4 regions of the Paenibacillus sp. FSL M7-1455 genome follow, and region 2 is predicted to be linked to each of the others. Evidence: riboswitches for the same ligand, from Rfam matches in the RefSeq annotation. Region 2 holds a riboswitch; each other region holds the start of a gene.

Region 1 (7,190 bases), 3.6 Mb from region 2:
GCGCAGCTCCGTCGAGTTGACGACTTTGATTTCGGAACCGACGCATTTGTTCGCGGTCGTTTCCTGTTTCGTCTTTTTCAGGGAGTCGGCCTGCGCCTTTCCCCGTCCTTCCGCCAGTGCCTCGGCAAAATTGGCGAACAGGACCGTGAACAGCAGAATCAGGAACACCGCCAAATTAAAGCCGGTGCGACCGGTCGTATTGAAGTAACCCGGAAACAGCGCCATCAGCAGGACGACGAACGTTCCGACCTCCACGACGAACATGACAGGGTTTTTCATCATGACGACCGGATTCAGTTTGATGAAGCTGTCCTTCAGCGCCTGCTTTGCGATGTTTCCCGTCAGCATGCTTTTTCGTTTTCCTTCCATGGTTTTTCCACCTCGTTTATTCAATCGCTTTGAGCTTTTTACGGGGATGCTTCCCGCGAAACCGCTCCCGCGTCCATTTTCCAAACAACCGATTCGGCCTTACATCGTCAAAAACTCCGCGATCGGCCCCAGCACCAGCACAGGCAGGAAAGTCAGCGCCCCGATCAGGAGCACCGTTCCGACCAAAATGCCGGCAAACAGCTTCGTGTCCGTCCGGAAGGTGCCGATCGATTCGGGAACGAGCTTCTTGCCGGACAGCGAGCCCGCCACCGCCAGCAGCGCGATGATGGATACATACCGTCCCAGAAGCATGACGAGCCCCGTGCTGACGTTCCAGAACACCGTGTTATCCCCCAGCCCTTCAAAGCCGGAGCCGTTGTTCGCCGCGGATGACGTATATTCGTACAGCGATTGGCTGAGCCCGTGATACAGCGGATTGGACAAGGCGTCCGTGCCGAGATGCGTCATAAACGAAATCGCCGTCGGCGCCAGAATGATCAGCGGATGCGCCAGGATCGCGACGGCGATCAGCTTCATTTCCCGGCTTTCGATTTTTTTCCCAAGAAACTCCGGCGTCCGCCCGACCATCAGGCCGCAAATGAACACGCCCAATATCGCGTACATCAGCATGTTGACAAGACCGACGCCTTTGCCGCCGAAGACGACGTTCAGCATCATCTCCGCCAGCGGAGCCAGTCCGCCGAGCGGGGTCAGCGTATCATGCATGTTGTTGACCGAACCGGTGGTCGCCGCGGTCGTCACGGCCGTGAACAGGGCGGATTGCGCCACGCCGAAACGAACCTCTTTTCCTTCCATGCTGCCCTGCGAGGCATCGATACCCAACTGATTGATCAGCGGGTTGCCGCTTTTTTCCGATACGTACGTCAGGGACAGGAACCCCAGGAACAGCACCATCATGGCCGAAAAGATGATCCAGCCCTGCTTGCGGTTGTTGGCGAAACGCCCGAACGTGTACGGCAATGCGGCCGAAATCGTCCACATGCTCAAAATTTCAATGACATTCGTGAGCGGACTTGGATTTTCAAACGGATGCGACGAGTTCGCTCCGAAAAAACCGCCCCCGTTCGTCCCCAGATGTTTGATCGACTCCAAGGAGGCCACCGGCCCCATCGCAATATGCTGCACCGCTCCGCTTAAAGTATGGACGGTCACTGTCGGATCAAGCGTTTGGGGCACCTTCAACCCCACAAGCACCAGGGTGACGATCAAGGCCAGCGGCAGGAACACCCGGACATGCGCCTTGATGAAATCCTCGAAAAAGTTGCCCAGCCCGCCTTCGCGGCGCGTGATGCCCCGAATAAAAGCGATCGCCACGGCCAAGCCGGATGCGGCCGAAGTAAACATCATCATCGTGATAACGATCATCTGCCCCAAATACGACATGCCGCTTTCGCCGCTGTAATGCTGCAGGTTCGTATTGGTCATGAAACTGATGACGGTATTGAAGGACAAGCTGGCGTCCATGTTTCCCGTCCCGTTCGGGTTGACCGGCAGCCCGCCCATCAGTCTCAGCACCGCGTAACTTACGGCCACCAACACGATGTTGGTTGCGATCATGCTCAGGGCGTATGTTTTCCAGCTCATTCCCGAGCGCTTCCGAAGGCCGATGATGGCGTAAAAAAGCTTTTCCACGGGACCGAAAATCCGGTCCGTCCGATTCGGTTCATTAGAAAAAACGTGGTAGATGTAACTGCCGACCGGTTTAACCAATAGCAGCAGCACCACGATCACGATGCCAATCTGCAACATATCCAAAATCGCTTCCTCCTCTTCAAACGCGGATGAAGGCGGCTTCGCCTTACCCGCACAGCTTTTTTTTAAAACCGTTCCGGATGGATCAGGGCATACACCAGGTAGATGAACACAAACGCCGTCAGCATTATTACCACAATCATTTGCCGTCTCCTCCCCCGTCCACGATATGGCCGCACCACATCAGAAACAGCAAAAATATTCCGAACACGCCCGCCAGCGTCAATATCATGAAAAGGTCCATCATGGATCAAACTCTCTCCTTTTTCTGCCCGGCTGCCTGCCTTTTGCAAGCTCCGGACATTTCTTGCTTCGGCCTTCCGCATCCTGTTTCAATCGTCCAAACCGTTACTTCAGCAAAAAACCGACCTCGCCGTTTAGCGTATGAATGACATGGTCCGCCCCAAGCCCCCGGTAAATGCCCGGCGAGTGATGCGCCCGGGTGATTACGTAGATGGAATCCGGCGTCCAAGCACGGCAAATTTGCAAGTAACGGCACGTTAAATTCAAACTGTTTTCGAATATAAAAATCCGGCCGATCCTCCACTCGGGCACGACCCATTCCTCCGTGTTGTTGGTATGGAGCCGGATGACTTTGGAGACGCCCAGCTTCTTCAGATCGCGTTCTTCCTTGGCATTGTTCGTCAGCGCGGCGAAAGGCCGCTTGAGATAGATCAAAAGCTTGATAAAATTGCGCCCGGCCTCGTTCGGGGCCGTCACGACGATGAGTTCCTCTTCCACGGCTCTCGCCTCCTTTCGTTTCTGGATCGGGCGATCCCAACAACCGCGTCTTTTATTAAAAAATGCTTATCCGAAATGCTGACCCGAATAAAAAAAGCCGCAGGAAAGAGGATTCTTTCCCGCGGCTTCCAACATCCATGACCAAAGAAAGCCATGAAATATCGCTCACGACGAATGGGGCCTCTCCCGATACGCTTACGAGGTTAGCTGACGGATTCGGGCGTGAGAGTCGCCCTTCCCCCGTCCGGTTTTCGGACAAAGGGATTCACCCCGGCGCCATCCGCTTGTGGAAGCAAACGGCGCGTTGGTTCCCCCGCTCCCGGCCAAAGCCGGAATTCAGCGTTAAAGACGTTTCTATTGACTTTCATCCATTTTGTGCAACGTTGCGTTTTTGGCAATAAAAAACCACAGAGGTCATCCGATCCCCTGCGGCCGATGTTCATCGATCACAAGTTTCATCATTCCTCTCTCAGGCGACGCTTACGAGGTTAGCTGACGGATTCGAGCGGTGAGAGTCGCTCTACCCGCGATCGGATCCATGGCATCCGTTTCGCAGGATTCACCCCGGCGCCTCCCCTGCCTTCCGACTCTCACATCGGACGACGGGAACGCGCGATTGGTTCCCCCGATTTCCGCTTCTTCGAACGGAAACTCAGCGATTTTAAAAAATGGAAACATGTTCAATTACGATTTGAATCATACACCCGCGTGCAGCGGCATGTAAAGGAGTCGCGAAATCGTTATCCGCGTAAAATGGCGGCCCTAGCATACAGGTTATCGCTTACAAAAGTGTTTATCTGCGCCAAGCTCTCGCATGCTCTCTATTTTTCGCGTTTTTGGCAATGGATGCGAAAGTCCCTTCTATTGCGTTTCTTTGAATACGGATCCCTTTTTCCGCAAACCGGCCAGGCCCAATCGAATTGCGGGCTACTGCCTTATGGCGACCCAAATCATATAGAATGGAACAAAATAAAAACAAAAAAAGAGGCCGCGTGGGCCTCTTTCGTGATATGTGAGTCTATGGAATTCCCCGCTGCGCAAACGCTTCTTTTCACGAACGAACGCTTGGATGGCGAAACATTGCCCGATGCAACAAAAAAATCCCTGCAAAACAGGGATTTTCTCGGTCAGATCGTCAATGCGGTAGAGAGGACTCGAACCTCCACGGGCGTACGCCCACTACCCCCTCAAGATAGCGTGTCTGCCATTCCACCACTACCGCATAATATTAACTTTTGCAGCAACTCTGTTATTATACACCGATTATCACGATATGTAAATAGTTTATTTCTTTTATGCAGTCCGATCCCGTGAAATACAAGATCCGTTGCGTAAAAACGGGCCGGGGACCCGGCCCGTTCATTCCCTCAACAGCTTGCCCAGCTTGGCGACCGTATCGCCGTCCGCCGTCGGAACGTTGATCGTGACGGTCAAACCCGGGTCGTCGGACGTCACAAACGAAACCTGCTCGATTTCGAGCCGGCCCGCGGCCGGATGATGAATGATTTTTTTCCCTTCGGGGCCGTTTAAGACGTCATGCCGCGGCCACCACGCCCTAAATTCTTCGCTTGCGCGGTTTAATTCCCCGATCAAGTCCGTCCACCATGGATCCCCGGCGAATTTGGCGTAGTTTGCCCGAAATTTCGCCAGACGGTGCCGGGCATGGGCTTCCCAACGTTCCTGGAGCAGGCCGCGGACATCCGGGGAGGTAAACGTACGCCAGACGGAGTTGCGTTCCCTTGCCGGCATCGTTTCATATTCTCCATATATTATGCTGGCGATCCGGTTCCATCCCACGATGTTTAAGCGCTGGTCGGTCACGTAAGCCGGGCTTGTTCCCTGCAGGTCCAGAAACCGCTGAAGCGCAGGCGTAATTTCCGCGGCAGCCTCCCCCGAAACGGGGGGATACTGCTGCAAGGCAAGCAGAAACAGATGTTTTTTTTCATCGGCATCGAGCTGCAAGGCGCGCGCGATGCTCTCCAGCACCTGGGAAGACACCTGTATGTTTCGGCCCTGTTCCAGCCACGTATACCAATCGACGCTGATGCCGGCAAGCAGCGCCACCTCGCTGCGCCGAAGTCCCGGAGTCCGCCTGCGCCCCTCCGTCGGCAAGCCGGCCTGCTCCGGCGTCATCCGGGCGCGCCGGGTCCGCAAAAACTGGGCAAGCTCCCGAAGACGCTCCCCATCCGCTTTTTCCCACAAGTGCTTCTCCTCCCCTTCCCGTTCCCTAGGAGAATTTCTCCTAGGATAAACCCTCATCTAGTCCCATGATAAGAACCATTATACACTTTCCCGGTAACGGCGATGACTGCCGATTTTGCCTTTACGGAGGGATTGTCTTGGAAAAAGCGATGAACATCAAGTCCGACGGCCGCTGGAAGCCGGCTAAAGCGCTGCTGCTGCTCGGACTGTCGATCGGATACTTTATGGTGCTGCTGGACACGACGGTAGTCAGCGTCGCGCTGCCCGCGATCCGCGCAGACCTTGGCGGCGGGATTTCCGGCCTCCAATGGGTCGTCAATGCGTATACGATCGTGTTTGCCGGCTTCCTGCTCTCGATGGGCGGGCTGGCCGACAAACTGGGAGCGCGCCGCGTCTATGCCGGAGGGCTGGTCCTGTTTCTGGCCGCTTCGGCCTTGTCAGCGGCCGCCCCTTCGCTTGGCTTGCTGATCGCCTTGCGCGCCGTTTTGGGCATCGGAGGCGCGGCTCTGACGCCGGCCTCGCTAGCGCTCGTTGCCCATGCATTTCCCGAACCGTCCGCACGAGCCCGGGCGCTTGGCATCTGGGCTGCGGTCACGGGGATCGCCATGGCTGCCGGGCCCGTTGCGGGCGGCCTGCTGGCCGATTCGCTCGGGTGGCGAAGCATCTTCCTGCTGAACGTGCCGCTTGCCGTCATCAGCTTGGCCATCGTCCTGCGGCTCGGCGCCGAAACCGCCCGCAAGCGGCGGCAGCCCCTGGATTGGACGGGCCAATGGACGGCTGTAACGGCCATCGCCGCGTTATCCTTCGCGCTCATGGAGGGATCGGCTTACGGCTGGGGATCACCGATCGTGATCGCCGCTTTCGTCCTGGCGCTCGTCAGCGCGGCTCTCTTTGCGCGGGCCGAAATGAAAGGCCCCGACCCGCTGCTTCCGCTGGGAATGTTTCGAAACGCAACCGTATCGGCGGGAATGATTGCCGGCATGGCCGTCAATATCGGATTGTCGGGCATTTTGTTCGCGCTGCCGCTCTTTTTTCAACAAGCGCGCGGATTATCGGCTCATACGGCAGGCCTGGCCCTCCTTCCGATGACGATCCCGCTGGTATTCAATCCGATCGTCACCGGCCGCATCGTCGGCCGGATCGGCGCCAGAATCCCGATGACCGCAGGATTCCTTCTTGCAGCCGCGGGAACGATCTTGCAGCTGCGAATGGTTTCAACCTCCGATTACGCCCTTCCTTTGATCGGCCTGTTCCTGATCGGCCTTGGAGTTTCCCTCACCATCCCCGCGCTCATGACCGCGGTCATAAGCGCGGTTCCCCGGGAGCAGACAGGCGCCGCATCGGGCGCATTAAATTCAAGCCGGCAGGTGGGCGCGACCTTGGGCGTGGCCATGATCGGCGCGATCCTCGGCGGCGCCCCGTCGATGACGGCGGGGATGCGCCTGGGGCTGGCCCTGACTGCGGCCGTCCTGCTGGCCGGGAGCCTGCTGTCGTTTGCCTTTATCGGCCGAAAGGGCCGTAACCCGCGGACTGGACGTTAATTTTCCCAATCACAAAAAAGAGCCTTGCTCCCAAAGCAAAGGCTTCTTTTTTGCGTTGTCCCGGGGCAAGCCCCCATGATAGCCGCTCCCTCAAGGCTTGCCGCCATCCGGCTGACCCATCGGGATCGGCGGTCCATCCTTCCTGCAGGAACGGACGCATGCGTCCCTTAAGGCCGTCGCGTCCGATTCTATTTGCTCATTCGCCGTTCGATTGTTTTTTTCGGTAACGCGTAAACTCGATATATTCCCTAATGAACTCTTTTTCCTTCTCGGACAACGGAACGTCGCCGTCATCCCCTTCCTCCCATGCATATGTACCTGTGTTTTCCTTCAAATGAAAACGCTCCTGGTCTTTGCCCAAAATCAGCCAATCGAGGCTGACGTCGAAAAAGGAGGCAATTTCGATGAGTTTATGGGTACCCGGCGTTGATTTTCCTCTTTTCCAATCCCCCAGGTTCCCCGTGCTGATGCCGAGCTGCTCGCAAAACGATTTTTTCGTCATCCCCCGCATTTTGATTAACGATTCGATTCGCTCGTAAATGGATTGCATATTAAACCGCCTTC
Region 2 (7,190 bases):
ATAAAGAGCAGCAGGATTAAAATATGATGAATGATTTCGGTCGTCTGGGTTTCCACGTTAACTTACTCCCATCTAGTCTGCATTGACGGCTTCGCTTTCGAACCGGTCGATGTTGTCGTTCGCGCCGATGATCACCATAATGTCGCCGGCGCGGAGCTGATCCATTGCCGTCGGAGCGACGATCACTTTTCCCTGGCGGTGGATCGCCACGATGCTGCAACCGAATTTGGCGCGGGTGTTGATTTCGTTTAACGTTTTGCAGTCCAGTTTTTCAGGCACCTTCATTTCGACGATGCTGTATTCCTTGGACAGCTCGATGTAGTCGAGCAGGTTCGGCGTCACGAGCTGGTGGGCAACCCGGATCCCCATGTCCTTTTCCGGAAAAATGACCCGGTCGACGCCCAGCTTCTCCAGCGCGCGCCCGTGAAGCACAGAAATCGCCTTGGCCACGACCGTGCGCACGCCCAAATCCTTCAGCAAAATCGCGGCCAGGATGCTCATCTGGATATCGTCGCCGATCGCGACGATTCCGCAGTCGAAATTGCGGATTCCGAGCGATTTGAGGACTTCCTCGTCCGTGGCGTCGGCCACGACGGCATGCGTCAAATATTCGCTCATGTCGCTGACGACTTCCTCGTTTTTATCGACCCCGAGCACCTCGTATCCCAAATCGACGAGCTCGAGTGCAAGGCTGGAGCCGAAACGTCCCAGACCGATGACGACAAACTGCTGTGTTTTCATTCTCTCCTGATACTCCTTATTTAATCAATTTCTGTTTTCTTTGAAACTAGCCGATAATGATTTTGCCTTCCGGATGCCGGTACAGCTCTTTGCCTTTTTTCGGGCCGAGTGCGTAAGCCAAAGTCAGCGGCCCAAGCCGTCCCGCAAACATCGTGAGGCAGATCAATATTTTCCCGACCAGCGTCAAATGCTGCGTAAGTCCAAGCGAAAGCCCGACCGTCCCGAAAGCCGAAGTCGTTTCATACAAAATGGTCAAAAAGTTGCTGTCCTCCGTCGTCGAAAGCACCATCGACACCCCGACCACCAGAAACAACGCGAGGAAGGTGATCGTCAGCGCCTTAAAGATGCGGTCCTGCGCCAGGCGGTAGCGGTAGAGCACGATATCGTCGCGTCCGCGGATCATGGCGATGACCGCGCCGACCAGAATGGTGAAGGTGGTCGTTTTGATCCCGCCTCCGGTGGATCCCGGCGATGCGCCGATAAACATCAGGATGACCATGAAAAATTGGGACGCTTGCCGCATGCTTGCGAGATCCAGCGTGTTGGCCCCCGCGGTCCGCGGCGAAACCGATTGGAAAAACGACGCAAGAATTTTGCCGCCCCAATTCAAGGAACCGAGCGTTTTCGGGTTCGTGAATTCGAAAACGAAGATGACGATCGCCCCGACCAGAATCAGCGCCCCGGTCATGGACAGCACGATTTTCGTATGCAGCGAAAGCTTCCGTTTGTGCCGGTAATCCACCAGGTCCGACATGACGATAAATCCGATCCCGCCCGAAACGATCAAAAACATGACGACGATATTCACGAGCGGATCGTACACATACCCCGTCAGGCTGTTGAAATGGCCGAAAAGGTCGAAGCCCGCGTTGTTGAACATCGATACCCCGTGAAATATCCCGAAGTATACCGCCCGGCCGACAGGCATGTCAAAGGACCAGCGGATGGCGAACAAAACCGCTCCGCAGCCTTCGATCACGAGCGAAAAGATAAGCACCTTCCGGATCAGCCGCACGATGCCCTCCATCGTGTTCTGGTTCATCGCTTCCTGAAGGATCAGGCGGTCGCGCAGCGAAATCTTCCGCTTCAGCACGAGGGAAAACAAGGTGGCCATCGTCATGAAGCCGAGCCCCCCGACCTGAATCAGCAGCATAATAACGACTTGTCCGAAGGTGCTGAAAAACGTTCCCGTATCCTTAACAACCAAACCGGTAACGCAAGTCGCCGAAGTCGCCGTAAACAAAGCATCGATGAACCGGAGCGGCTTGCCCGTCGTGTTCGAAATCGGCAAGGTGAGGAGTATGGCTCCGATCAATATAATGCCGGCGAACCCCAATACAAGAATTTGCGGGGGAGCCAATCGAAACCACCTGATTTTTGCTGTCAACATAGTCACCTCTTTAAAAAAGTCAAAAGAAAAAAAGCATCGGAAATCCAATGCCTTTCGGTTTGGTTCCTGCTGCATAACGCCTACGAGGTTAGCTGACGGATTCGGGCATGCACAGGTTGCCCTATTCGCTATGGATAAAGCGAAATTCACCCCAAAATAATGGTTCCCCCGTTTTCATATCGAAATTCGGCGTACGGATTATTCATTTGCTTCAAAGATTATAATCCTATTCGTTTTACATCACAAAGCCATTATTCGAATGAATACGTGGGAATACGGCCCGATTGCATCGCAAATCTCATAAAAGTCTGCCTTTCTCTCGCGTTTACAATCACTTTCCACGATTTTCATCATTTTTTCACGGCCAATGGGGGAGAAAACTGGCTTTCGAGGGACATCGTATGCTATGTTTACGTTTATACTAGGTATATATCTTTAGAATCCAAACAAAGGGGGCATTTCATGAATCCCGTCGGACAACCGCTGCGGCTCAAAGCCAATTACAAATGGCTGGGCATTTTTGCGGTCATCGGACTCGTTTTATTCGTCTTGTTCCAGATTCTCCCTTCCACCGCCTCGGAAACGCTGGAGCAGCAAAACACGAAGGTCATCAGCAAGGCGGAGGCCCAACGCGCCGCGGAGGCCTTCATGCAAAACACGCTGCATTTGGAGGCGGACCCGAGCAAGGACGCGGTCATCACGTACCAGTCCAACTCGGATTTATACGGCTATTTGTCGCGGGAAAAACTGCTGAACGAATACAACAAAACGTTTGAAAAAAGTTATCCCTACGACGTGTTCCGCGTCCGTTTGGCCGAACGCCAAAACGAAGGTTACGCCAATATCGACGTACATATGAATTCGGGCAAGGTCGTCGCTTTTTCCGTTACGCCCCGTTATTCGAATTATGCCGCGGCCATGGCGGACCCGAATAAATCCAAACGCGAAACCAAGCTGAAAATCGTGGAAGGCGGCCTGTCGCTGGAGAAAAAAGAAGAGCTTGCCGCACCTTGGCTGCAGCAAATGGGTTACGACCCGGGCAAGCTGGAGCTGTCGACCAAGGAGAACGAGGCGGGGCTCGTATACACCGACCCGAACCGGGCGATCGGCCGTTCAAGCCTTCAAGTCAAATTGACGTTCGAGGAAGGGAACGTTCATTCCTTCGAACAGACCTTTAGCGTGCCGGAGGCGCATGCGGCCTACGTCGAAAAGGAAACGTCCAAAGCCAAATGGCTGACCATCTTGGGCTACGGGCTGCTGACGTTCGTCCTGGGCGTGCTGGCCATCGTATACAGCGCGTTGACCCGGGCCCATACGTCGTTCAAGAGGGGCATTTTCCTGAGCGTGTTTTATTTTGCGGTCGCCACGTTCAGCACGTACAACATGCTGCCGGTATTCCAAGGCGAGGGGGTTTCGAATTTCGGCCTCGTCTTCATGCTCGGTTTTCAGACTTTCTTTAACCTGGTGATGGCTGCCCTTTTGTACTTCTCGCTCGTGGGCGGGGACGGATTATGGCGCAAAGCCGGCATCAATGCCTGGGCCAAAGCCAAAGAACCCGGCTACGGGCCTTACGTGCTGCACAGCATGTACACCGGGTACCTATGGGCGTTTATTCTGATGGGCGTCCAGTCCGTCATTTACATCGTACTCGACAAAACGATCCACAGCTGGTCGACGACCGATGCCACGCAATCGCCGTACAACATGCTATATCCTTGGCTTCTGCCGATTATGGCGTGGATGGCGGGCATTTCCGAGGAAGCGGTCTACCGCCTGTTCGGCATTCCGATGCTGAAAAAGCTGCTGCGCAGCACGTTTGCCGCCTGCCTGATCACGACGCTGATTTGGGCGCTCGGACACACGCTTTATCCGATTTACCCCGTCATTACGCGTCCGATCGAACTGACGGTCATCGGGCTGCTGTTCAGCTTCATTTTCCTGAAGCACGGCTACATCGCCGCCATGTTCAGCCACGTCGTCTTCGACAGCGTCCTGATGAGCTTCAGCCTGTTCGCGCTGGGCGACGTGCCGGACATCATCGCGGGAATCGTCACGATCGTGATGCCTGCCGTCGTCGCTTATATCGTTTACCTGTACAACCGCAACAAAAAGAAAGAGGAGCCATATGTCATGACTCCTCATCCCGGAGGGCTGCAATAATTTGTTTGGCGAGCTTGTCTCCGATGGAAAGAGGCCGGAAATCTTCGATGCTGGCCTCTTTTATTTTTTTCAGCGATCCGAAATGCTTCAGCAGCAGCTTGCGCCGCTTCTCGCCGATGCCCGGGATCGAATCGAGCTTGGACGCGACCATCGACTTGCCCCGCTGTTCCCGGTGGAACGAAATGGCAAAACGGTGAACCTCGTCCTGAATCCGCTGCAGCAAATAAAACTCCTGGCTGTCGCGCGGCAGGTCGACCGGCTCGGGCGGGTCGCCGACCATAAGCTGCGCCGTTCTATGTTTGGCGTCCTTGACGAGTCCGCATACGGGGATGAACAAACCGAGCTCGTTTTCAAGCACGTCGACCGCTGCCGAAATTTGGCCCTTGCCCCCGTCTACGACGATGAGATCGGGCATTTCCAGGTTCTCCTTCAGCACGCGTTCATACCGGCGGCGGATGACCTCGCGCATCGTTTCGTAATCGTCCGGTCCTTGCACGGTGCGGACCTTATATTTGCGGTATTCCTTTTTATCCGGCTTCCCGTCGATGAAAACGACCATGGCGGACACGGGATTGGCCCCTTGGATATTCGAGTTGTCGAAAGCTTCGATACGGTGAAGATGTTCGATGCCGATATATTGGCCCAGGTTCGCTGCCGCTTTCAGCGTTCTTTCCTCGTCCCGCTCGATCAGCCGGAATTTTTCGTCCAGGGACACCTTCGCGTTTTCCACGGCCATGCCGACCATCTGCCGTTTTTGGCCGCGCTGCGGCACGAGCACTTTGACGCCCAGCCATTCCTGGAGGGAGGCAGCCGCGCTGTGCGCATCCAAAACGTCGCCGCCGTTTTCCGTTTCCCCCGCCGCCTTGTCCGAGCCTTCGGCATCCTTCCCGGAATCGGGCAGCAGTATTTCCTGCGGCAGGGCCGGGTTGTCGCTGTAATATTGGGTCACGAACGACATAAAATCGCTGTACGCCTCGCCGTAAAACGGAAAAGCCGAAGCATGGCGCTGAACCATCTTTCCTTGGCGCATGTACAAAATTTGTACGCACATCCAGCCTTTGTCGACGGCGAAACCAAGCACGTCGCGGTCTTTTGCGTCGGACGTCGTGATTTTTTGTTTCTGCATGATGGCGTCGATGTTCATGATTTGGTCGCGAAGTTCCTTGGCCCGTTCGAAATACAACTCTTCGGCCGCCTCTTCCATCTTCCGCTGCAGCTCTTTTTTGATCTCTTCATGCCCGCCGCTCAGAAACGACTGTATTTCCTGGGTAATCCGTTCGTATTCCGCAGGGTCGACTTCTTTTTCGCAAGGCGCGAGGCATTGGCCCATATGGTAATACAGGCAAACCTCCTTCGGCATGACGCCGCATTTGCGGAGCGGATACATCCGGTCGAGCAGCTTTTTGGTCTGCTGGGCGGCGTACGCGTTCGGGTAAGGCCCGAAATATTTGGCCTTGTCCTTCAGCACGCGCCGCGTGACTTCCAGGCGGGGATGCGCCTCGTAAGTGATCTTGATGTAAGGGAACGTCTTGTCGTCCTTCAGCAGCACGTTATATTTGGGCTGGTGCATTTTGATCAGGTTGCATTCCAAAATGAGCGCCTCGATATTGCTGCCGGTGACGATATATTCGAAATCGCGGATATCCGCTACAAGCCGCTGGGTTTTTCCGTTATGGCTGCCGGTAAAATAGGATCGGACCCGGTTTTTCAGCACTTTGGCCTTGCCGACGTAGATAATGGTGCCTGCCGCGTTTTTCATGAGGTAGCATCCGGGCAAATCCGGCAGCAGCGCCAGCTTGTTGCGGATGTTTTCCTGCGCTTTTTCCAGCTCGGCTAACGTTTCGGTCTTTTTTTCGTCCATATATTCCGCTCTCCCCCTCTCCATAACATGTAACAAGAATCGGAAATATAACTTTTATTATATGGGGAATTCTCCAAAATCCAAAGCGCATTTTATGGGAGAATGTACGACATGCCTGAAAAAAGGCGGCTATGTGAACGCAGCAAAGCGCCCCCGGAAGTTCCGGAGGCGCATCTTATGGCTGATCATGCATATGGCTTGAATTACTGGTGTTTGGAGATGATGTTTTTCAGGTTTTCCTTGGAATTCAATCCAACCACTTTGTCAACCGGCTGGCCGTCTTTGAAGAAGATCAGCGTCGGGATGCTCATCACGCCGAAACGGGAAGCCGTTTCCGGATTTTCATCCACGTTCAACTTCGCGATTTTGACGGAGTCGCCCATTTCGTTTGCGAGCTCATCCAGAATCGGAGCGATCATTTTGCAAGGGCCGCACCATGGTGCCCAGAAATCAACCAATACTGTACCTTGGCCTTCAATTTCAGCATTAAAGGATTGGTCAGTTACGTTTACAATAGCCATAATATTTCTCCTCCTTATAAAAAGCTGAATTTCATCGAAACTTCAGGATTTGTGAAAATCCTCAACTGAAATGTCTTAGCGGACAGTTTTAGTATACCACAATTTTTTCAGAAATGTAAATTCCTTAATTACAGATCTTGCTTCGGCTGTCCTGACCGGCGTGAACCAGCTTATTGTACCCTAAAGTATTCGCCATATATTCTTTACAAATTCTTTGGACTTTGGGTATACTAAGGTTAACTCGGGTTTCTGTGTCAATGACCGCGCTCATTTACATAAAGTGAAACCATCCTGAGGAGGCATTGTATTCATGGATGCAAACGTGCACGCTAACGACCCGCGGGAACACGTAAACGAAGAGCCGCGCAATGACTTGATGGATCTGATGAACGGCTTCGGGGGCATGGCTTTGTTCATGACTCTGATTTTCGCGATCATGGTCATCATCAAGTTCGTGATCTCCGGCTAACATGCTCATCGCTGAAGCGATAGCAAAAAGCCTGGCCTTTCCGCCGCT
Region 3 (7,190 bases), 4.5 Mb from region 2:
CTCGGTACGGGCTGTCGTACAAACCGTGCGGATCAGGCAAAAATGTTATTCAACGTCATCATTGTCTGCGGAATCGACGGCAGAGGCTTGATATGTATCCGTGCTCATAATACGTTTCGCGCCAACGTAGCGGTTGACGTAATAGCTGTCGCTAAGCGAACTGACGACAACGCCGCGGGATGTCGAAGCATGTGCGAATTTACCGTCGCCGACGTAAATGCCGACATGGGAAACGCCGGAACCGGATGTATTAAAAAATACGAGGTCTCCTGCTCTCAAATCGCTGCGGGAAACGGAAGTGCCCATCGTAAACTGCGAACCGGACTGGTGAGGCAGGTTGATGCCGAGATGCTTAAATACGTACATCGTAAATCCGGAGCAGTCGAACCCGTTGGTTGTCGTTCCCCCGGATCTGTATTTCGTTCCGAGCACATCATCGATGACTTTGTCCATTTTCGAATCCGCGAAAGCGCTCCCGGCTCCAGCGGTAAATACGATGGCAAAACTCATGACTGCTGCTGCTAGCTTCTTTTTCAAAATTAATACTCCTTCCGGTGCCTGCGAGGTTAGCTTAAGGATTCGGTAGAAGGTCCCCTATGATCCCTCTGTTGCAAGATCAATTCACCCGTAAATGGTTCCCCCGCTTCCCTAGTGTGAGGAAATTCGGCATATGTCTTTTTACACTATATACTTCAGGAGCCGCCTGTTTACAGGCAACGGCTCGACAAAGATTACAAAGTTGTTACTAACGCTGGGATTATTGTAACAAAGGAATGACGTTTTGGCAATTGTTTCTATGCCTAAAACTCAAAAAAATCACCATAATTTCGGGATTTTTGCCAAATTGGCTCCTAAGAAGGACCATTATAAGCGTTTTTTCACTTAGGAAATTGGTTTAATTAACGGAAAGGAAGGGTAAATCATGGTTGAAGGCACGTGGATGAGCGGAGTATTTGAAGATTCGAAAAAAAATTTTTTTGAAAGTTGTTACTTTTTTAGGTTTTCAAACGTCTAATAAGTAACAGGAAACCCGCGAGGGATTTCGGCAAAAATCTCCGCGCGGGCATCATAAGTTTTTCGTATGTTTATGGGTGAGTTTCTAGTTGTAGACGGCCGCTTTGTATTTAGCGGTACTCATGACACGTTTGGCGCCAATGTAGCGATTGGCGAAATAACTGTTGCTGAGCTTGCTGATGGTCACGCCCTTCGAAGAAGACGAATGGGCAAAGTTTCCGTTTCCGACGTAGATTCCGACATGGGATACGCCCGCGCCGCTCGTATTGAAGAATACCAGATCTCCGGCACGCAAATTGCTTTTGGAGACGGCAGTGCCGATTTTGAATTGTGCGCTGGATTGGCGCGGAATGGAAATGCCTAATTTCTGGAATACATAACGCGTAAACCCGGAGCAATCAAATCCTTTGGTCGTCGTTCCTCCGGTTTTGTAGGAAACGCCGATGGTGCTGTTCACGACATGACTCAGAGAAGATTGCGCGAATACGCTGGTTCCCATGGAGAACATAAGCGTCAAACCAAGCGCAGCGGCTGTTAACTTCTTTTTCAAAAACATAAACCCCTTCCATGTTGCCTGCGAGGTTAGCTTAAGGATTCGGTTGAAGGTCGTCCCCTATGATCCCTATGCTGCGAGATCAATTCACCCAAAGTGGTTCCCCCGCTTCCCGGTGCCAAGGAATTCGGCCCTGATCAAGCACCTGAAAGTGACTGATAATGACGATTGATTGGTATCTGTCGTTGAAAATATCGTTACAGCACAATATGAAAAAGTTACAGTAAAAATGACAAAGTTGTTACTAACTGCTTACTCGGATTATTTTAACAGAGGATGACGACTTTGGCAAATCGTTTCGGCATCTAAAAACGACAAAAACCCCGCCCTTTTTGTTTTGAAAGGGGGGGGTTTTCTTATATCAGGGGGTTGAAGTGATGACAAAAAATTAACTTTTTGATCATTTATTTTTCCGCGCCCCGATGCGCTTGGGCGTACCACAGGTCAAACTTGGCCGAAATGCCCCATAATCTCATGATGCAGCTGACGAGGTGGTAGCCCTGCTGGAGGATGAGCGCGATGATCCCTGCCCACATCAAGGAAACTCCCGTACAGAGGCTGAACAAAAGCAGGCTGAGCGAGCCGAGTATCAGCGAAACGCCGATGAGCGGGAACGCGCCGCGCAGGCAGTGCCACAAGGGAGGCAACAAGCCGCCGCCGCCGGTCTTGCCGAACTGCATGAAAAGAATCAGTTGGTGCACGATATATCCGTACAGGAACCATCCCAAAATCCAGGGAAGAACGGACAGGCCCATGGATTGCAGCGGCATCCCGTCCAGAAGCGCCGCATATACCTTAGGTATGACCCAGTAGGCCGGGGCCGCGAGCAGAACCCATTCGATCAAGTGAAACAGAAGGACGGTTTTTCCGTGGCGCTTCATGCCTTGGAAGAAAAACAGCCCGACTTCGCCCTCGCGTTCACGGTGCAGCCCGTAAAAAATTCCGGCATGGATAAAAGGGGTCAGCAGCATGCGCAGGGCAAACATCGAAAGAAGAATCCAAATGTACATATGCACCGTGCCGCTGTCGGAAAGGCTCATTTTGCCTTCGATGTAATAAAGCAGCTGGCTGAGTTCATTGGGCTCGGGGTCCGGATAACGCATCAGCAGCGGAGTGACGGCCGAATGGACCAGCCTGTACAGAAAGTAGCCCCAAATCAGCTGGTACAAAAAGAGAATGATGACGATATAAAATTGATTTTTAAGACTTTTCCAGCCATGCGCAATATGGGATTTCACCGGTTCTCACCTCACCAGGACAGACTTCCAAGCAGCGTCTCGATCAGCTTGGTGATGCTTACGTTCCAGCGGACCAGAACCTTCTTGTCCATATCCGCTTTCAGGTAATTGTTGAAATGCCTGTTCTCGATCACGATCGTGTATTCCGGATCGACCATCGCCCAGGCGAGCGGTGCCTTATACTCCAGCTTGAATTCGGCGCTTTCCGCCGAGCCGTTCCAGACTTTGTTCAGCGTATGCCCGTCCGTGAAGGTGAAGCGTACCGGGACTTGGGGAAAATCTCCGCCTTTTTTCGAGATTTTTACAATCGACTCGTAGACGGGGCCGGAAGCCGCATCCTTCTTGCGGAGAGAGATGGAATCGACCGCGAAGTCGGCCATTTGGTTTCCGTAAACGTATTGATCGAAAAAGGACTGCCAGGATTGCCGGGTAACCTGCTCGACCACCTTTTGGAAGTCTGCCGTCGTCGGATGTTTGAAACGGTATTTTTTTGCGTAGGTGCCTAGAATTTTGTTCATCGTTTGCTTCCCGACTTGCTGTTCCATCGCCTTTAGCAGGAGTTTGCCGCGGTAATAGACGTTCAGGGCATATTGATCCTGCGAGCCGTATTTCCATGCTTCCTGCGTCAGCGACATCGGGGACGCGATCAGGGATGACTGGATAGGCAAATTCGGAATGACGCCGTATTCCTGCTCCATCAGCTTATCTTCGGCATAGGAGGTGAATCCTTCGTCCAGCCAAGCTTCCTCGAACTCGTTGCTCGCAAGCATGCCGTAAAAATACTGATGCCCGATTTCGTGGATGACCGTCCGTTCCAGGTCGTAGCCGGGAGAGTCGTCTTTGGCCCCGAAGGCGGTGATCAGCGTCGGATACTCCATGCCTCCGGCCCCGTTCCCCGATTCCGGCGGCACGACGATCGACAGGGTGGAGTACGGATACCGGCCGTACCATTTGCTGAAATATTTGAGCGCGGCTTTGGCGGCAAAAAAGTATCTTTGTTTCAAGTCTTTATGGGCGGGGTCCAAATACAGCTTGATGCGCACGCCCGGGACCTCGGGAGACGAGAACGGCTCTTCGGCGACGATAAAATTCGGCGACGCGGCCCAGGCAAAATCATGGACATCGTCGGCATAAAACTGATAAATTTTTTCTTTCCCCCGGATCTGCGCGGGTTGCACGGGAAAGCCGGTGGCGGCGACGATATAGTCGTCCGGCACGTGAATGCGGACGCTGTAGATGCCGAAGTCGGAGTAGAATTCGGAATTGCCGTGATATTGATGCAGGTTCCATCCTTCCGCCTTGCGACCTCTTGTCCCCTCGGGCTCATAGACGCTGATTTTCGGGAACCATTGCCCGGCCATGACGAAATCATCGTCCGCGGTGCCCATCCGGGCGAATATTTTGGGAAGCTTGACCTCAAAACGCATGCGGATCGTAATGCTTTCGCCGCCCTTGACCGGTTTCGGAAGCCGGACCTTCACGAGGGTCTTGTCCTTGACGTTGCCGTCATCGGGCTGAACGTATTGCATGCGGTGCATCAGCGAAAGGCCATCGGCGGTTTTCATCTCGGTGATGCTCATTGAACCGAAGCCGTCCGCAGGCATCGTGTCATTCCGGAGCTTTCCCCCGGATTCTTTCATAAACGTGGAGTCCATCGAAGAGAAGGCGTTCGGGTACAAATGGAAGTACAGCTCGTTCACCGTCTTTTTGCCGGGGTGGATCCAGGTCAGCGTCTCGGTTCCCTTGATGATGCGGTTTTCGGCATTAAGCGTCGTATCGATATGGTATTCCACGACCCGATCGCTGAGGATTTCAGCCGTCGGCTTCTGTACGCTTTCCTGCTGGGCGATCGGCGTGGACGCCTTGGGAGGCTTGGCCTGATCCGGAGCGTAGGAAGGCTGCGATTCCGGTGCATCCCGAAGAAGGAGCGCCCCTGTTCCCGCAAGCAATAGACAGAGGGCAATGAACGATGAAATAACGATTTTGGCGCGTGCTGGAGCCATATACGAATACCTCCCGTTGACAAGCATCTAAAGCATGTATATGTTGGCTTTCCAGCGATTATTAGTTAAAATAAAATTAAGTTGCTTGACCAAGAGGCATATAAAGCAGGACGCCTGCCCTGAAACCGGGACAGCGCGTTTTCAATAGGAGGAACACGAAACGTGGAAAACAAGGAGCAAGTAGGCAAGAAGCAGATTGCCCTGAACATCGTCAGCGGCAAAAGCAAGCATAAAATCGGTTTTGGCGCAGGCTCCATCGACCTCAACAACATTTCCCCGGTCATCATTGACCGCGGCACGGCTACGATCGATATCGGCGCCATGCATGCGAAGAGCAAACCGGAACGCCGCATCCGCTTTTCGACCAACCGTGAAGACGTGCCGAATGGACGCCAGGTGTGGATCGTTTGGGTGGCGGTCGACCGCGACGAGTCGGGGCAATATTATGCGGGCGCGACGGCCAGCGAAATGTGGATCGACGAGGAAGCGCGCAGAGGCTGGAAAATTCTTGCCGATCACGTCAATCGCATGGATGCCGCGTTGAAACGCAAATTCATGCTGGACGAACTGGGCGCGGAAGAGAAGAAGCTGCTGAAGGATCTGCTGGTCTCCCATAACGAGGAATGGTGGGACAGATCGCCGGAAGAGCTGAAGCAGGCGCTTGACGTTTAATCGCGGCTATCCCGTTTACTGCCGCAATCAAATAAAAGGGTCTGCCGGCGCTTGTTGAACAACAAGCAGCTGGCAGACCCTTTTTGCTTTTTCCAAACCGCACGACAATACCTCAACACCCTCTCCACGGCGTGGGATGCTTGTCTTTCACGGATACGTACGGATTCCCGTCGATGTAAAAACGCCAAGGCTTAAGCGCATATTCCCCGGCGTAATCGATGTTGATCCTCGGGCACTGGACGATCGGAAGTTCATTTGCCGCATCTCCGGACTCCAATCGCAGAACGCCGTCCGCCTGTACCAGCGGGTATCCGTTCAGGCTCCTGTCGATCTGCAGCGCGCGGCACAGCTTGCCGGGCCCATTGCTGAGATTGGCGGCTTTTCCGGAGAACCGGCCGCGGCGTCGAAGCATCAGTTCTTGATCGCCTTCGCTCAGCGGCTCTACCGCGCGTATCAATACCGCTTGCGGGTCATCCATCTCCCCGACGACGACATTGAGGCAGGAATACATGCCGTATATCAAATAGACATAGGCGATCCCGCCGGCCGCAAACATGACCTCCGTCCGGTTGGTGCGCCGGTTGCCGAACGCATGGCTGCCCCGGTCTTCCGCTCCGCCGTAGCTTTCCGTCTCGACGATGCGGCAGCGGATTTCGCCCTCCTCCGTAACCCGCACCAGCGTTTGGCCGAGCAGGAGCGGGGCCGCTGCTAGCGCCGTCCGCGCCAGCAGCGAAGGGGAGATCAGTTTCGGTTCCCGCATGGCAAGCCTCCCTCCTTATTTTAAAACAAACTCGGCCTTCACCGGGTTATGGTCGCTGTGTTCATGTTTGAGGTCATGGCCCTCCACATGAAGGATCTCGATGTTCGGGGACACCAGAAAGCCGTCGATGACCGCACGGAAATTCAGGCCTTCCTTAAAGGGAAGGTCGACCGTCCGCACCGACGGGACCTTGTTGTCCACGGCCCACTGGAATCCTTCCGGCTTGAAATCTTCCGGGAACGGCTGAAGCCACTCGGGCCAATCCTGGGTCGTTTTGAAGGCTTTCGGATCGGTTCCGGGCAGCGAATGGTTCCAGTCGCCTCCAACGATCAGATAATTTCCCAATGCCGTTTCCTTCTGGATATAAGCCTTCAAATAATGAAGCTGCTGTTTGCGGATGCTTCCGCCCTTATCGAACGCGGACAGATGAAGATTGACCAGAACAAGCTCTTTGCCGTTTTTTACGGGAATCCGGTTTTCGATGAAGGCGCGGTCCAGATCGAATTGCTGCCGGGGCCATTTTTCTTCTCCGGGCAGTTGGTACCGCACGGCGCCGCTGCTGTTGAATTTGGAGAGCGTCAGCATTCCGCCCCGGACGTGGCCCATCGGGTGCAGGACGGGAACGGGAACCCAAGGCATTTTGTAATTGTCGGCATAGGAGAAGCCGTATCCCGGCAGAAAAACCTTCAAGGAATCTACCTCGTTAATACGGTAGCTGCGGGTAGAGTCGATATCCACTTCCTGAATAAAAATAATATCGGAACGCAGACCGCTTAAAAATGTTCCGATGCCCCTCAAGTTCAACTCCGTTTGCCTTTTGCTGCTTGAACGCGATCCCGTCCCGCCATCCATGAAGAAATCCTGATCCCGATCCAGCCCGCCGTAACCGATATTAAAGGTCGTGACGGTAAAAGCGTCTCCGGCTTTCATCACACGATCCGGGTTGCCTT
Region 4 (7,190 bases), 4.6 Mb from region 2:
GAGAAACTGTTAACCCTCTGCGCCGCCTTGCTGCATGACCTGGGGCACGGCCCTTTTTCCCACTCGATCGAAGAGGCGTTCCGGATGGACCATGAGGATTGGACCCGCCGCATTATTCTCGGGGATACCGAAGTAAACGCGATTTTGACCGAGGTGGCCGAAGACTTTCCCGCCAAGGTCGCATCGGTAATCGCCAAGGATTACGAGCATCCGATCGTGGTCAATCTGGTGTCGAGTCCGCTGGACGCCGACCGGATGGACTATTTGCTGCGGGATGCTTATTACACGGGCGTCAATTACGGAACGATCGACATCGACCGGATCCTGCGCATGCTTCGTCCGTACCAGGGAAGAATCGTCGTGAAGGAATCGGGGATGCATGCGGTGGAAGATTACCTGATGTCCCGGTACCAGATGTATTGGCAGGTTTATTTCCATCCGGTGACGCGCAGTTCGGAAATCATTTTGCGGCAGATCTTCCGGCGCGCGAAGGAGCTATACCGGGATAACTACGTTTTTGGCTTCATGATTGAGCCGCTTCCGGGGCTTTTCGAAGACCGGCTGACCGTGCAGGATTATTTGAAACTCGATGAAGCGCTGATCCAAACCGTGTTTTCGCAATGGACGAACGAAAAAGACGCCGTGCTGAGCGAGCTTTGCAGCCGTTTTATGCATCGCAGGCTGTATAAATATGTGGAAGTGGAATCGGTGGATCTGGAAATGATCGAAGAGATCCGCCGCGATTTTGAGCGGGTCGGCCTGAATCCCGAATACGATCTCGAGATTGATTTTCCGACGGATCTTCCGTACGATGTATTTCGGCCGGGAGACGGATCCAGCCAAAAGCAGATTCTGCTGCTTGACCGGGACGAACGCCTGCGGGAAATATCGGAGGTGTCGGATATTGTCCGCTCCATCAGCGGCATACATCGCGGGAAATATCACTTATATTATCCGGGGGCGAAAATGAAAGACGTTATTTCTTCCCTATCCGACCCGGTTTCCCGCATTTTCAAGCGATAACGACAGCATGATTCACGGATTTGCCCCATATTAATCTATGCTTTATGACACGAAGGGAGTTCCAGACATGAATTTATTCGACACGCATACGCATTTGGACGCGCCGCAGTTCGACGAGGACCGCGAAGAGACCATTCGCCGCGCCGTGGAAAACGGCGTCAGCCGGATGATCAACGTCGGTTTTAACCGCGAAACGATTCCGTCCACGATGAAGCTTGCGGAAACGCATGATTTTATATACGCCGCCGTCGGCTGGCATCCTCAGGATGCGATCACGATGAAGGAAGGGGATCTCGAATGGATTGCATCTTTATGCAGCCATGAAAAAGTCGTGGCCATCGGCGAAATCGGGCTCGATTATTATTGGGATACCTCCCCGAAAGACGTGCAGCACCGGGTTTTGCGCCAGCAAATCGGGTTGGCCCGGGAGCTCGGCATGCCGATCGTGATCCATAACCGGGATGCGCACGAGGATATCGTGAAAATCCTGCGGGAGGAAAAGGCCAGCGAGGTCGGAGGCGTCATGCACTCCTACTCCGGCAGCTGGGAAACGGCCAAGTTATGCCTGAACATGGGGTTCCATCTATCCTTCGGAGGACCGATCACGTTCAAAAACGCCAGACAGCCCAAGGAAGTGCTTGCGCAGGTTCCGATGGACCGGCTGCTGATCGAAACCGACTCTCCGTACCTGACGCCGCACCCATTCCGGGGGAAGCGAAATGAGTCTGCCAACGTTCGTTTGGTAGCCGAGGCAGCTGCCCAGATTAAGGGGGTCGAGGTGGAGGAAATTGCCCGAATCACCACCCAAAATGCACTGGAACGATTTGGAATTAAGTGAAAACGGGAGAAAAACAGCTGAAAAAACGAGCATGAACGAAGCATTAAAGAATTTTAACCAAAAAAACCATGAATATTACAAATTTTTAACCATATATTCAAATAAACGTTGTTGATTCCCGCTTTACAACATGCATCAAAACAGGATATCATCTTTTCAGTGAACTTGGGCTGCTGTAAGCCGCTTCCTTTTTCGGCATCGCGGCAGCCTCCGTGAACCAATCTCGCTGAGTCTTTCGGTCTCGAAAGAGCGGGGGAACCAATACATAGAGCGCGGCGGTCCCTTTTATACCGACCCGGGCTCGGGATGTATTTGATTTCTTTTCAGGGTCTCAGGGGTGAATTCGGCGCGGTCCGCCATGAGCGGGCTGGCGTTGATCGGGCGGCTCTCTTTCGCCCAAACCCGACAGCTAACCCCGTAAGCGACATAAAGAGAGGGTTTCGTGCATTTACTTTTCCGTCATTCTGACATCCAGGGAAGCCACGAAGGAGACCTCATAAGCTCTTAGCTGGCTTCTTTTGTTTTTGAATAATGGAGAAGGCGTCGTCATACTGTTGTAAAACGGGAGGCGACAAATCATGAAAAAAAGATAGGTTCATGGTGCAAGAACGCATGCTCCTTATGTGTTCTTGTAAAAAATCGAGTATAGCCCGCGTCAAATCATTCATGCGTAACTCTAATGGCGAGGCTATGAAGGAGGATCGAGAAGGTGGGCATTTTCCATCAAGAAGAGACCCATGATTCAAAAATCTCCAGCATGTCTTACGCATTGCGATGGAAGCATGAGAATTTGCGCCAAATCTCTACTGCAGCTATCGTTACGATCGCGGTCACCATCATGATTTTGCTGCTGGTCAACTCATCCACGCGCAAACAGGTGTACCTGGTGGTAGACGGTCAGGTCAAAAAGATTCAGACTCACAAATCCGTTTTACAAGAAATGCTGGATGAGCAGGCAATCAGCCTCAAACCGGAAGATCAAGTCTCCATGCCGCTGAGCGGATCGCTCCAGAATGGTGACAAAGTGGTGATCGACCGCGCCGCTCCCGTTCAATTGACGGTGGACGGGGCAACGAAAAAGTTGTATACCACCAAAGACACGGTTGGCGACGTATTGAAGGAGTTCGGCGTATCGCTCAAAGAACACGATAAAGTCACTCCGGCTCTGACCGAGCGGGTGACGGGCCAAACGGATATCCGTATCGTGCGCGTCAACAAGCAAGTCGTGGACCGCCATGAAAGTTTGCCTTTCCGCGTCATCAAGACGGCCGATCCCAGCCTGACGGTCGGCGACAACCGCGTCATTCAGCAGGGAAAGCCCGGCGTGATGGTGCAGCACATCGAAAAGGTATATCATGACGGCCAAATGGTATCCATGCGCATGGTGGGCAAGGAAGTGCAGGCAAAAACGCTGGATAAAATCATCGCCGTGGGCACGAAGAAAAAACCGGCTCCGCCTGTCGTCGTTCAAACAGCGGCCGTTAAATCTTCTTCCACCGCCCAAACTTCATCAGCCGCCAAAACGAAAAAAACCGTAAGCAGCAATAACCGCGTAAGCAAAGCCGGTGTTGATTTCTCATATAAAAAAATGATTCATGTCTCGATGACGGCTTATTCTGCCGGCGAACCCGGAATCGGTACCCGTACCGCTACGGGAACGCGGGTCACGGAAGGCCGCACCATCGCCGTGGATCCGAACGTGATTCCGCTCGGCTGGTGGGTGTACATCGAAGGCATCGGCTTCCGCCGTGCCGAAGACACGGGCGGCGCCATTAAGGGCAATAAGATCGACCTCTACTATGACTCCGTGAAGCGCGCCAACAACTTCGGCCGCAAATCCGGGATGAAAGTATACGTCATCGGCCCCGTGAAGCCGCAATTGAATTAATTTCGTTTTACAATGTCATTCTAATGTTATAGTATTATGATCATGAAAATGTCATGCTAAAGAAGAGGAGCATTCCTCTTCTTTTTGTTGTTTGGATGTCCGAAAACTTACGACGCATGAACGGACGAGCTTTAGGAAAGGGAGAAGCAGGTCATGATCAAGGAAGTCATAGTCGTGGAAGGACGGGACGATACCGTGGCCGTGAAGCGGGCGGTGGAAGCCGACACGATCGAAACCGGCGGTTCGGCGATCAACGGCCGCGTACTGAAGCGGATTGCCTTGGCCCAGGAACGCCGGGGAGTCATTGTGTTGACGGACCCGGACCATGCCGGGGAGCGGATTCGAAAAATTATCGCGAGCAAGGTTCCCGGCTGCAAGCATGCCTTTATTCCGGAGTCGGAAGCGACGCGGAAAGGGGACATCGGCGTGGAGAACGCTTCGCCGGAAGCGATCCGCAAGGCCCTCTCCCGCGTGCATACGACCTACGAAGGCGCGGAAAGCCTGATCGATATGGAGGATCTGATGGCCGCAGGGCTTCTGGTGCACCCGGACGCGGCCCGCAGACGCATGGTGATGGGAAACCTGCTGGGCATAGGGTATTGCAACGGCAAGCAGTTCCATAAGCGTCTGGCCGTTTTTCAGATTACGCGCGAGGAGTTCGCGGAGGCGTTAGCCCAATTGGAACAGGAAGGGGAAGGTTGAGATATGCAGCGAATGGACGATATCGCCTCGCCAAGACGGACGAAGGAAATCATCCAGCGTCACGGTTTTTCGTTTAAAAAAAGCCTGGGGCAAAATTTTCTGATCGATCAAAATATTTTAGGCAAAATCGTGGAGGCGGCGGGACTGGATGCCTCCAAGGGAGCTTTGGAGATCGGGCCGGGGATCGGAGCCCTTACCGAAAAGCTGGCCCGGGAAGCGGGCGCCGTCACGGCCGTCGAAATCGACCAGCGGCTTATTCCGATTCTCCAGGAGGTATTGGAACCGTATCCGCATGTGCGCATTCATCATGGCGACGTGCTGAAGACGGATCTTGGCGCCCTCTTTAAGGAGGATTTCGCGAATGTCTCCAAAGTCAGCGTCGTTGCCAATTTGCCTTATTACGTGACGACCCCGATTTTGATGAAACTGCTTGAAGAGCGGCTGCCGCTGGAGAACATCGTGGTCATGATCCAAAAAGAGGTGGCCGAACGCATGGCTGCTTCGCCCGGCACGAAGGACTACGGCAGTCTGAGCATCGCCGTGCAGTATTACAGCGAGCCTGAACTGGTCTGCATCGTACCGAAAACGGTATTCATTCCGCAGCCGAACGTCGAGTCGGCCGTCATTCGCCTCAAGGTGCGCGAGCAGCCTCCGGTCGAGGTGGACGACGAAAATTTCTTTTTTCAGGTGGTACACGCTTCGTTTGCCCAACGCCGAAAAACGATCGCCAACAATCTCAAGACGAGATTTTTTCCCAAAGAGGGCCGGGAGCGGCTCGAGGAGCTGCTTCACGCTGCAGGGATCGAACCTTCCCGCCGCGGCGAAACCCTCAGCTTGCAGGAGTATGCGACGCTTTGCAACGTCTTGCTCCGGGCCGGCGTACGGGGATGAAGACGTTTCGTTGACCGCATCAAGGTTGGCGCGCGCAGGGCGCCTTGTCCCATGCTTATTTTGGCAAAAGGGAAGAACCATTGGGGAGATTCGCCCATACCATGGGGTAGGGGTGATGTTGTGATGAATGTAGGAGACCTGGTCGTCCGCAAATCTTATGGCGGTGATGTCGCTTTCCGCGTGGAAGATCTGCGGAGCAATTTGGCTGTGATCAAGGGGACCGAGTTTCGGCTGTTGGCTGATTCGCCCCTCGATGACCTCGTTCGGGTGCCATATGCGCCGTTCAATGAAAAAACGCAGAAGGCCCATATCCGTGCCAACGAGTCGCTAAGCAGGCTGCAGCGCCACCGGGAGGAGCTGACCGAACGCACGCAAGCGAATCTCGGCGGGGAATGGCCGATGGCGGAACAGCCTTCTTATTTTGAAGTTCCGGGTAAAGTCCTCCATCTCGATGGAGATATCAATTACTTAAAAAAGAGCCTGAATCTTTACCAGCAGCTTCGCGTGCCCGTCGAGGGACATTACGTTAACGAGGCGGGCATGGCGGATGCGCTCTATCGCCTGCTGCCGCGGGTGCGGCCGGATATCGTGGTCATTACGGGGCATGACGGAGTGTTGAAGCACCGGCCGAACAATGATCTCTATAACCTGAACAGCTACAAAAATTCCCAAAATTTCGTTTCGGCCATTCAGGTTGCCCGTCAATACGAACGGCATTACGATACGCTGACGATCATTGCCGGTGCCTGCCAGTCGCATTTTGAGGCGCTGCTGCAAGCGGGAGCGAATTTCGCCAGCTCGCCGGGGCGCATACTCATCCATGCGCTGGATCCCGTTTACGTGGCCGCCAAGGCCTCCTTTACGTCGGTGAGGGAAACCATCAACATGATGGATGTGCTTCATAATACGATCAGCGGGGCGCAGGGCGTGGGGGGCATCGAAACGCGCGGAAGCTACCGCATCGGACTGCCGCGCCTGAATGACCTTTCCCAGCTGAAGGTCACGCCTTCGGTGATGTAAACCCGTTTTTCTAAACAAGAGCATCATGGGATGAGCAGCCGAAAAACCTTAATCGCGATACATGGATTAAGGTTTTTTTGTCGTTAACGGCGTGTATGCGGAAATCCTGCAAAATCCCGCAAAAAAACCGATTGACAAATTAAATTTGATGCTGATATAATTTAAATTTTATTTGACAAAAACTTCTTCCTGCGTTATAATGGACAAGGAAAGAGGTGGTCGTCGACAATGGCTAAAAATGCGCTGTTGGAAATCAAACGAAATCTCGAGGCTCATGTAGGTCAGAAAATATCGCTCCGGGCTAACGGTGGACGTCGTAAGACGATCGAACGTACGGGCGTGCTCGAGGAAACGTACCCTTCTGTTTTTATCGTCAAGCTGGATCAAGAACAGCAAACCTTTAAACGTGTTTCATACAGCTATGCAGATATTCTTACTGAATCCGTGGAAGTCACCATTTGCGAAGAGCAGGCGAAGGACGCGGACTAAGCAGGATCAGGCGTAACTTTTTTATTTGGAAGCAGCTTTCCCGTGCGGAAGGCTGTTTTTTGTTGTCAGCGGATTTTTCGAATGGGGCCGGGTCGGGCGAGAAATAATACAAAAGGAATTCCTTTTACCGCATAACGAAGGACCGTCCCGAAGATGGCTTAAACGGGGCCGGTTCCGGGATTGACAAGGAGGACTGCAAATGAGCCGCAGACGCCGCAGCGTGATGTCGGAGGAACTGAAGACGGAGCTTGCCAAGGATTTGGGGTTTTACGAAACGGTTCAGCAGGAGGGTTGGGGCGGCATTAAAGCCAAGGACGCCGGCAACATGGTGAAACGCGC

What was found. A riboswitch is a leader RNA that binds a small molecule or an ion and turns the genes downstream of it on or off. The one in region 2 is predicted to bind cyclic di-AMP.
Region 1: another riboswitch for cyclic di-AMP. It lies ahead of NYE48_RS04695 (hypothetical protein); the one in region 2 lies ahead of NYE48_RS21295 (TrkH family potassium uptake protein).
Region 3: another riboswitch for cyclic di-AMP. It lies ahead of NYE48_RS00500 (C40 family peptidase); the one in region 2 lies ahead of NYE48_RS21295 (TrkH family potassium uptake protein).
Region 4: another riboswitch for cyclic di-AMP. It lies ahead of NYE48_RS00140 (ubiquitin-like domain-containing protein); the one in region 2 lies ahead of NYE48_RS21295 (TrkH family potassium uptake protein).

The regions. Positions count from the first base shown of each region.
Region 1 covers NZ_JBBORO010000001.1:1,012,066-1,019,255, reverse strand. Annotated here, with positions in the region: gene kdpB (potassium-transporting ATPase subunit KdpB) at 1-369, opposite strand, end outside; gene kdpA (potassium-transporting ATPase subunit KdpA) at 469-2,145, opposite strand; gene kdpF (K(+)-transporting ATPase subunit F) at 2,208-2,270, opposite strand; gene NYE48_RS04695 (hypothetical protein) at 2,491-2,883, opposite strand; cyclic di-AMP (ydaO/yuaA leader) riboswitch at 3,060-3,235, opposite strand; cyclic di-AMP (ydaO/yuaA leader) riboswitch at 3,345-3,551, opposite strand; tRNA gene NYE48_RS04690 (tRNA-Leu) at 4,023-4,105, opposite strand; gene NYE48_RS04685 (helix-turn-helix transcriptional regulator) at 4,243-5,085, opposite strand; gene NYE48_RS04680 (MFS transporter) at 5,223-6,626, shown strand; gene NYE48_RS04675 (helix-turn-helix domain-containing protein) at 6,823-7,176, opposite strand.
Region 2 covers NZ_JBBORO010000001.1:4,614,621-4,621,810, forward strand. Annotated here, with positions in the region: gene NYE48_RS21285 (cation:proton antiporter) at 1-56, opposite strand, end outside; gene NYE48_RS21290 (potassium channel family protein) at 73-741, opposite strand; gene NYE48_RS21295 (TrkH family potassium uptake protein) at 788-2,131, opposite strand; cyclic di-AMP (ydaO/yuaA leader) riboswitch at 2,194-2,333, opposite strand; gene NYE48_RS21300 (CPBP family intramembrane glutamic endopeptidase) at 2,594-4,291, shown strand; gene uvrC (excinuclease ABC subunit UvrC) at 4,260-6,152, opposite strand; gene trxA (thioredoxin) at 6,356-6,673, opposite strand; gene NYE48_RS21315 (YqzM family protein) at 6,984-7,142, shown strand.
Region 3 covers NZ_JBBORO010000001.1:103,641-110,830, forward strand. Annotated here, with positions in the region: gene NYE48_RS00495 (C40 family peptidase) at 46-537, opposite strand; cyclic di-AMP (ydaO/yuaA leader) riboswitch at 541-679, opposite strand; gene NYE48_RS00500 (C40 family peptidase) at 1,100-1,564, opposite strand; cyclic di-AMP (ydaO/yuaA leader) riboswitch at 1,571-1,710, opposite strand; gene NYE48_RS00505 (hypothetical protein) at 1,972-2,805, opposite strand; gene NYE48_RS00510 (M1 family metallopeptidase) at 2,817-4,808, opposite strand; gene NYE48_RS00515 (YwhD family protein) at 4,971-5,480, shown strand; gene NYE48_RS00520 (DNA-3-methyladenine glycosylase) at 5,593-6,240, opposite strand; gene NYE48_RS00525 (endonuclease/exonuclease/phosphatase family protein) at 6,256-7,190, opposite strand, start outside.
Region 4 covers NZ_JBBORO010000001.1:28,460-35,649, forward strand. Annotated here, with positions in the region: gene NYE48_RS00130 (HD domain-containing protein) at 1-1,023, shown strand, start outside; gene NYE48_RS00135 (TatD family hydrolase) at 1,091-1,861, shown strand; cyclic di-AMP (ydaO/yuaA leader) riboswitch at 2,076-2,300, shown strand; gene NYE48_RS00140 (ubiquitin-like domain-containing protein) at 2,571-3,749, shown strand; gene rnmV (ribonuclease M5) at 3,903-4,451, shown strand; gene rsmA (16S rRNA (adenine(1518)-N(6)/adenine(1519)-N(6))-dimethyltransferase RsmA) at 4,455-5,342, shown strand; gene yabG (sporulation peptidase YabG) at 5,466-6,362, shown strand; gene veg (biofilm formation stimulator Veg) at 6,591-6,851, shown strand; gene NYE48_RS00165 (small, acid-soluble spore protein, alpha/beta type) at 7,051-7,190, shown strand, end outside.